One region of the Halobacillus sp. GSS1 genome, then DNA from elsewhere that is predicted to be linked to it. Evidence: riboswitches for the same ligand, from Rfam matches in the RefSeq annotation. Region 1 holds a riboswitch; the other holds the start of a gene.
What was found. A riboswitch is a leader RNA that binds a small molecule or an ion and turns the genes downstream of it on or off. The one in region 1 is predicted to bind lysine.
Positions count from the first base shown of each region.

Region 1 (4,217 bases):
GCTGAAATCCATGGCCGTTCCTTCTAAAATGGTCTTCACAAATAACGGAAGTCCCATTGTCAAAGGACCGACTAGGAAGAGATTCATAAAAATTGTCGTCAGAACGACAAGTGAAATAACACGGGAATTTTTCACGTATAGCAAACCTTCCTTAAAGTCATCCCAAAACCTTTTCTGTTCCTCCGACTCTCCTTTCAGTCTTGGTACACGCATAAAGAAAATGAAAGCACTCGCCACGATGAGCATAACCGCTGTTGTCGCAAACACAATTTCATAGTTTCCAAAGGCAATGATGATCCCGGCAAGCATCGGAGCAAGGATGAAGGAGGTCTGGTTGGTCATTTGAATAATGGAATTGCCTCGCGTCAAGTTATCTTTATGAATGATTGAAGGAATGACAGCACTTTCCGCTGCCCAAAAAAAAGCATCCAGAATGCCGAAGAAGAAGGCGAACGTCACAAACGTCCATAACGTAATCCCTCCAAACATAAACCAGACGACAAGACCAATCAGGAGCAGACCACGGATGAAATCTGACAAAAACATGATTTTTGTCTTATCAAAGCGATCCGCCACCGTTCCACTGATAATCATGAATACTACCCGTGGAATACTGACAGCAATATATAGAATGCCAAGGGAAGCCTCTAAACCTAATACATTGACGACATACCAGCTTTGTGAGAAAAGGAAAAAGGAAATACCGAAGCTTGATAAAAGCGCCGCTCCCCATAGCAGCAAAAAGTTTCGATTTTTAAATATGGACGGAATCTCTTTCGATTCCGTTTCTGATTGTTGCAACGCTATTTCATGAACTGTCATTTGAATCACACCTTCATATGTTATTGGTTGATTTCATTGTATAAAAGGTCCATACCTTCATCGATGTGCCCGGGAATGAATCTTCATCCGCCTCGAGGCTGAAATTCTCCTAATCTATGTAAAAAGGGGTTTGCTTGTTGCAAACCCCTGGGATATCAGCCGCCCATGTATTGACTACGGCAGCGATTAATACAATTAAAATATGCTTGGTCATTGGATCCAAACTGTGCGGCACAATTGTTGATACATGTCCGGTACAAATCGTGCTGGCTTTGGCCTGATGGTGGAAACGCTCCTCCCCACGAACCTCCGGGTTGGAAACCTCCGTTGTACCCAGGAGGAAGACCACCAGGACCTACCCACTGCCCAGGAACGGACGGCTGCGGTTGCCATCCTCCACCGCCTGAACTTCCCCACGGAAACGGCTGCTGCCACTGTCCGCCTGTTCCACCACCCCACATGCCCGGGGGAAGCATTCCTCCAAAACCTCCTCCAGCTCCTGGGTTAAACATCCCACCACCGCCGAAAACGATCCGATCCTGATTCCCGTAACTATAATCACTTGGATACTGATTCATTCGACCCGTCCCTTCTAAAAAACTCATACACCCTATATTAAGAACCCAACCCACAAATCGTGCCTATCCTCACCATTTCTCCTTAATTAAGAAACGCTCTCTATTCTTGAAGACTCAGTTTCGAGATGTTCGTGTGATTCTAGGGGCTCCGGGAAAAGGATTGCTTTCCATGGGGCGGAGGGAAACGGTGAGCCTCCTCAGGCTACGCCTTCTGGGGTCTCACCGTTTCCCTCCGCCCCTTTGCCATGGAAGATTCTCGAAACTACTCCTGAAAAGTCAGCTCGTATGGATACGGGAAGTGGATGATTAGAAGACCTCCATAGTACGTAAAACCTTGATTCGGATTGTTTTATAACTTTAACAGTTGGATAGTTGAAGACCACCCAACTTGGTACATGGGTTCGTTTCTCCTTTACATCGAAAGGGGTGGTTGGGAAGCTGCGAGACTCCAGCGGGAATGGATTGGCTGGCAAGACCCCACAGGACGAAGTCCGAGGAGGCTTGCCGTCATCCCCGCAGGAAAGCGAGTAGCTTCCCAGCCACCCCTGAGCTCAATCCTGGCAACGAACCCCGGAAAACATCTCGAAACTGAGTCTTCCACAATCCTGCTATATAGCTTAAGATAAGAATCTCAGAGATTTTGTCGAATTGTTTGTTCCCTTGTCTTACCACTTGTAAGATGGATACTTTTTTGATAGTCTTTTAACTAACTAAATATTTTCTTATTTCAAATGATTTTGAAGTAAGGATAGAGGTGCAATGACATAAGTACACTTGTCGGAGGAGAATGAGCTCCTGAGATGAAGGTGGAAAGGGGAAATTGCCGAAGCGAAAGGGATCTCATATCCCTGATGCTGGTTCTGCTGCTGAACAAGTACAGAACTGTCATATAGGAAACTATATGGAGGGCTATCTTACGCAGGAACGGTTAAAAGTTTCTACGGCAGCAGCGAAGCCCTCGTTGCTGCCGTTTTTATTTTGACTGCCCTAGCCCTCACAACCTCGAACGTATTCAAAATTCTAAACAAAGGTGTGAGGTTATGAATTTCGGCCAGGTATTAACAGCGATGGTGACCCCATTTGACAGAGAAGAGAACATTGATTTTGATGCAACCCGAACGTTAGTCAACCACTTGATCGAAAATGGTTCGGACGGCCTTGTCATTGCAGGTACAACCGGTGAATCACCAACACTAACGACAGAAGAGAAAGTGAGTCTCTTCAAGTTCGTTGTCGAAGTGGTTGACGGAAGAGTTCCTGTCATTGCAGGGACCGGATCCAATAACACGAGAGCGTCCATCCATTTAACTGAAAAAGCCGAGGAAATCGGCGTCGACGCTGTCATGCTCGTGACCCCTTATTACAATAAGCCAACTCAAGAAGGTCTTTACCAGCACTTCTCTACGATTGCAAGATCCACATCACTTCCGGTGATGCTTTATAACATTCCAGGCAGAAGCGTCATCAATATGGAGCCGGATACCGTCATTCGTTTATCTCAAATCAAAAATATTGTGGCGATTAAGGAAGCTAGCGGTGACCTTGATGCAGCAACGGCAATCATTCGTGAAACATCCGATGATTTTGCCGTTTACAGTGGTGAGGACTCCAATACACTTCCATTCATCTCTATTGGAGGTACAGGAATCGTCTCCGTATCCTCCCATGTGATTGGAAATGAAATGCAGGAGATGATCCAAAGTTTTCGCGAAGGCGACTTTGCTTATGCCGCCCGCCTTCACCAAAAGCTTGTTCCTGTGATGCATGCCATCTTTTCTGCACCAAGCCCGTCCCCTGTGAAAGCAGCGCTGAATGCTAAAGGTGTAGAGGTCGGCGGCGTCCGTCTTCCGCTCCTGCCGCTTACAGAAGAAGAACAAAAGCATGTACTCGGTGAACTTGAAAAAGTACAACCGAAAGAAGCGGTAAAGGCTTCATAAGAAAAACCGCCCATCATGGGCGGTTTTTTCATTTTTTGTAGACAATCTCATCAATAATCCCGTATTCCTTCGCTTCTTCCGCACTCATAAAATAATCACGATCGGTATCTTCTGCCACCTTTTCTACAGGCTGCCCCGTGCGTTCGGCGATGATTTCATTGATATGCTGCCTTAATTTAATGATTCTTCTAGCAGAAATCTCTATATCAGCTGCCTGCCCGCGTGCTCCTCCAAGCGGCTGGTGAATCATGATTTCACTATTCGGCAGAGCATACCGCTTTCCTTTGGTACCTGCCAACAAAAGCATTGCCCCAAAAGAAGCCGCCATTCCGGTACAGATCGTTCGTACATTCGGCTGGATATACTGCATCGTATCCAGGATAGAAAACCCTGCAGTCGTCGATCCTCCGGGGCTGTTGATATACAAGGAGATATCTTTTTCCGGGTCATCCGCTGCCAGGTATAAAAGCTGGGCGACGATGCTGTTGGCCATGTGGTCATTGATTTCTTCACTTACCATAACGATCCGGTCTTTCAAAAGCCGGGAGTAGATGTCGTAGGACCTCTCTCCTCTGCTCGTCTGTTCAATGACATAAGGAATCGTATTCATCAGATTTCCCTCCTTTTATGCTGCTAAGGAGAGATCGTTTAAAGGTGATCCTGGAAGCTGATTTCTGGAAGCTGGTTTAAGGAGGACTGGGATCTTTTCAATCAATACAGCTGGATCCTGTATGGTTAGCGTTCTAACCAAGGTTTGGTATAGAAGATCGTCCTCTGAGCGGGTACGCATGATTTGAAGCCTTTCCACCTCTGCACACCTGTTAAGATTGTCACGCGAGCGCTTCAATAATGCCTTCACCCCTGTTTCTTTCATTTGTAG
Region 1 is NZ_JAFLHE010000003.1:157,418-161,634, reverse strand. Features, by position in the region: gene J0K78_RS09305 (MFS transporter) at 1-822, opposite strand, end outside; gene J0K78_RS09300 (hypothetical protein) at 978-1,400, opposite strand; lysine riboswitch at 2,142-2,320, shown strand; gene dapA (4-hydroxy-tetrahydrodipicolinate synthase) at 2,441-3,337, shown strand; gene clpP (ATP-dependent Clp endopeptidase proteolytic subunit ClpP) at 3,366-3,947, opposite strand; gene J0K78_RS09280 (sigma factor-like helix-turn-helix DNA-binding protein) at 3,963-4,217, opposite strand, start outside.

Region 2 (4,217 bases), on a different contig from region 1:
CGGTTAAGAAGCTTTGACATTACATATGTGTATATTGAAGATGGACGAACATCAGATATTATTGTTGACTCGCCTCTCGCTGAAAAGACACGGATGAAGGCGATCCATTCCATTAAGCAATCTTTTTCCAATATCCATCACTCTGTCGTATCTGAACACCGTTATGTTTTAGAGGAAACAGGCAACGAATTGCAAGAAGTTGTACGTTCTCTCATTAAAGAATTACGCAATAATGGAGAAGTCATTTCCTTGTTGTCGGATGTTTTCACCCACGATGATTATATCTTCACTCATTCGTTGAATGTAACAATGTACGCGCTTGCTCTTGGAAAAGAGTTGCATCTCACTCCTCCTAAGATGGAGGCACTTGGACTTGGGGCGATTCTCCATGACGTGGGAAAAATGAACGTCCCAAGAGAGATTCTCTTTAAACCAGGAAAATTGACGGTTGATGAATTCAGGCGTATTCAAACTCATACAGATGACGGGTTTGAAATCCTGCGCCAAACACCCAACATTCCTCTGCTAGCTGCTCATTGTGCTTATCAACATCATGAGAGGCTGGATGGGTCAGGGTATCCGCGTGGGATCAGGAGTGACGACATTCATCTGTTCGGAAAGATTCTGGGCATTGCGGATGTATTTGATGCTGTAACAAGTAATCGTGTATATCGCGAGGCTATGCTCCCTCATGAGGGCTTGGAAATCTTGTATTCCGGCTCTGGTTCTTTATTTGATCAACACATGGTAGAGGCGTTCAGACGTTGTATTGCGGTCTATCCCAACGGAGTATCTGTTCAATTGGATGATGGACGTGAAGCGATCGTCGTAAAACAAAACCCATACTTATGTGATCGCCCCGTAATAAGGGAAATTAAAAGAGATGGAACAAGGGGGCGGGACATCGACTTGTCTAAAGAATTAAATGTTATGATAGCGAATTGTCATCTGACCTCGGTAAGTTGATGCTTAAACCCTTCTTTTCTTTCATATAGATAGATGAGGAGGGTTGTTCTATGCCAAAAAAGAGTGCGACTACTGGTTCCACGATCGGAAAAAGGATTGTGCTTAGTCTGCTGTTTTTCGCCCTTTTCACAGCGTTAAGTCTATGGTTCATTAACCGAGGTGTGACACCGGCTCTCGTAGAGATTGCTGAAACAAAAGCTCAACAGCTGGCTAGGGATGCCATTAATGAAGCAGTCAGTAAAACGATTGCTGAAGATCTACAATTTAATGACCTTGTCAATATGGAGAAGGATAACCAAGGTAACATCGTTTATATGGGTTGGAACTCTGTAGTTGTTAACCGTGCACTGCGTGACACGACGATACGTGTTCAAAATTTTTTAAAGAGGATGGAGCTTGGTGAGCTTCCCATGGAGGACACCTCTCTGGAGCCAAATATTGACCCTGACCGCACACAGGAAGAGTTAGGGGAACAGCCAGCGACACTCATCGAACTCCCTATTGGGGTAGCGACAAACAATAGTTTACTTGCAAACCTCGGGCCGAAGGTACCTGTTCAACTTAGAGTAATTGGAGACGTTCAATCTGAAGTCGATATCAAGATGACAGAGTACGGAATTAACGCTGCACTGTTTGAATTGACGATTCATTTTGAAGTGAATGTCCGGATTGTTATTCCGTTCTCTACAGAAACAACGGTGGTAACCAATAACATTCCCATTGATCAAGCTACCATTCTTGGGAAAGTTCCTAATTTTTATGGTGGTATGGGGGGAGAAGGAGATCCATCATTTTCCTATCCAATGGACCCCTTGCAATAAATGCTTGGAATTGTTAGAATTACTGAGAATTGAATATGCGTGACCTTATCAGATCGGTGAGGTAGAGGTGCAAACACCATCAGTAATCAATTGGAGCCAGACAAGCAACGATAATTGGTGGAAGGGGATGTTTGCCGAAGTGTCTTGTAGTTCGTCAAGCTATACGACGCTGGTGTATATCTGAACAAGAGATACACTGTCATGCATGCTTTTGGGTGCATGGGGCGCTACTGATCGAAATGGAGGATAATCAAATTGCCACTTACAAGGGCAATGGTAGGTTATTTTCTATCATTGTCTTTTTTTATTCCTCATTTTTATCCGCAGTAGCCTTCCAATCCCGTTACATCAAGATTTACGGAGGGGAACTATTATGGAAGGAACCATCTATTCTTTAATTCCAGCAGTATTAATGTTAATCCTTGTTCTATTGACAAGGAAAGTCATCCTGTCCTTAGGGATCGGCATCATCGTAGGAGCATTCCTGATCACACAAATGGATATTGGCGGAGGATTGTCGTTAATCTGGTCAATTTTCGCAAACATCTTTGTAAGTGAAGGCGCACTGAATATGGGAAATATTTATTTGTTATCATTTCTATTCTTATTAGGAATTACGACCGCCTTCATGACAGCCTCAGGAGGAAGCAGGGCTTTTGGCCGCTGGGCTGTTGAACGTATTCGTACGAGAAAAGGAGCGACACTTGTCCCTGCTATTCTTGGAATCATCATTTTTATTGATGATTATTTCAATGCACTGGCCGTAGGACAAGTGGCGCGCCCTGTAACGGATCGATATAAAGTATCACGGGCTAAATTGGCCTATTATATTGATTCTACGTCAGCTCCGATTACTGTCATATCACCGATTTCCAGTTGGGGAGCTTATATAATTGGAACAATCGGTAGTATTCTGGCTGCTAATGAAATTACGCAGTACCAGGCTTTTGAAGCATTCGTGCTTATGATTCCTGCAAATTTATATGTATTTGCAGCACTATTACTCGTATTCCTGACGATTTACTTAAGATTGGATTTTGGTCCAATGAAAGTACACGAAAAGCGGGCCTTGGAAACAGGAGAATTGAACAACCCTGAAAAAGGGGATGTACCTGGTGATTTGAATGACGAATTCAAAGAGCATAACCATGGGAAGATCTCTCATCTAATCTGGCCGATTGTAGCACTCGTTGTCGGAACCGTGTTAACAATGATTATCACAGGAGTGCGTAACACAGAAGGCAATGTGGACCTTCTCTCTATCTTTGCCAACACAAATGTGAACATCTCCTTGTTCACGGGTGGAGTTGTTTCTGTTCTTGTTGCTCTTGTGCTGTATATCAGTCAACCAAAGCCTAAATCAGGAACCCCTCTAGTGTTTGGTCAAGGCATGAAAGCTATGTTACCAGCGATTTACATCTTGGTTTTCGCCTGGATGATCGGTGATATCATCGGCCAGCTTCAAACCGGAGAATATTTAGCACAGCAGTTCACTCAAGCAGACATAAGCCTTGCTTATCTGCCTTTGATTATTTTCTTACTGTCCGGTTTCATGGCATTATCTACAGGAACATCTTGGGGAACATTTGGAATTATGCTTCCAATAGCAGGAGAAATTGCAGCAGTATCCGATCCTACACTGATTCTTCCGGCACTGTCAGCAGTACTTGCGGGATCTGTGTTTGGTGACCATTGTTCACCGATATCCGATACGACGATTCTTTCCTCAACAGGGGCAGGATCGAACCACATCGATCACGTACTCACACAGCTTCCTTATGCCCTTATCGCTGCAGGAGCTGCTTCCATCGGTTATGTCATTTTAGGTCTGTCCGGTGGAGTTTGGCTTCCTCTGTTGCTCACGTTAATTATAGTTACAGTTGCAGCGTTCATCATTCACAAGTTTAATCATAGTCAACCAACGGAGTAAAAAAGAAAAGATGTTTTAATTGGAGAGCAGGAACGGTCACCGTTCCTGCTCTTTTTGTGTTTCCAGCCGACTCACTTCATTAAAGTTTCAAAAAAGTCATAGTGAATATGGCTGGCACGCCCACCCGTTGTTTGAAGATGATTCAAAGGCATAATATGGTAGTTCATTTTGCTTAAGTCTTTTCACTTACCTTCCAATTTCTGAAAATTAAAAAATTATTTTGACAAGCTGTGTGTTGCTCGTTATAATTTAAAGCAGAATAATCAGAAAAATAAAAATTGAAAAACATCTTTTTAAGGTGTTTAACTCAGGGAGGTCTTTCGCATGGAAAATCGTGCACAATGGGGAACACGAGCTGGTTTCATACTGGCAGCCGTCGGTTCAGCCATCGGTTTAGGTAACATCTGGCGTTTCCCGGCAGTAGCTTATGAAAATGGTGGTGGGGCATTTTTTATTCCTTATTTATTTGCTCTATTAACAGCGGGTATTCCGCTACTTGT
Region 2 is NZ_JAFLHE010000008.1:56,558-60,774, forward strand. Features, by position in the region: gene J0K78_RS14475 (HD-GYP domain-containing protein) at 1-966, shown strand, start outside; gene yunB (sporulation protein YunB) at 1,017-1,787, shown strand; lysine riboswitch at 1,842-2,025, shown strand; gene J0K78_RS14485 (Na+/H+ antiporter NhaC family protein) at 2,161-3,717, shown strand; gene J0K78_RS14490 (sodium-dependent transporter) at 4,042-4,217, shown strand, end outside.
Region 2: it holds a riboswitch for lysine, as region 1 does, so the genes downstream of both, J0K78_RS14485 (Na+/H+ antiporter NhaC family protein) here and dapA (4-hydroxy-tetrahydrodipicolinate synthase) in region 1, are expected to answer to the same signal.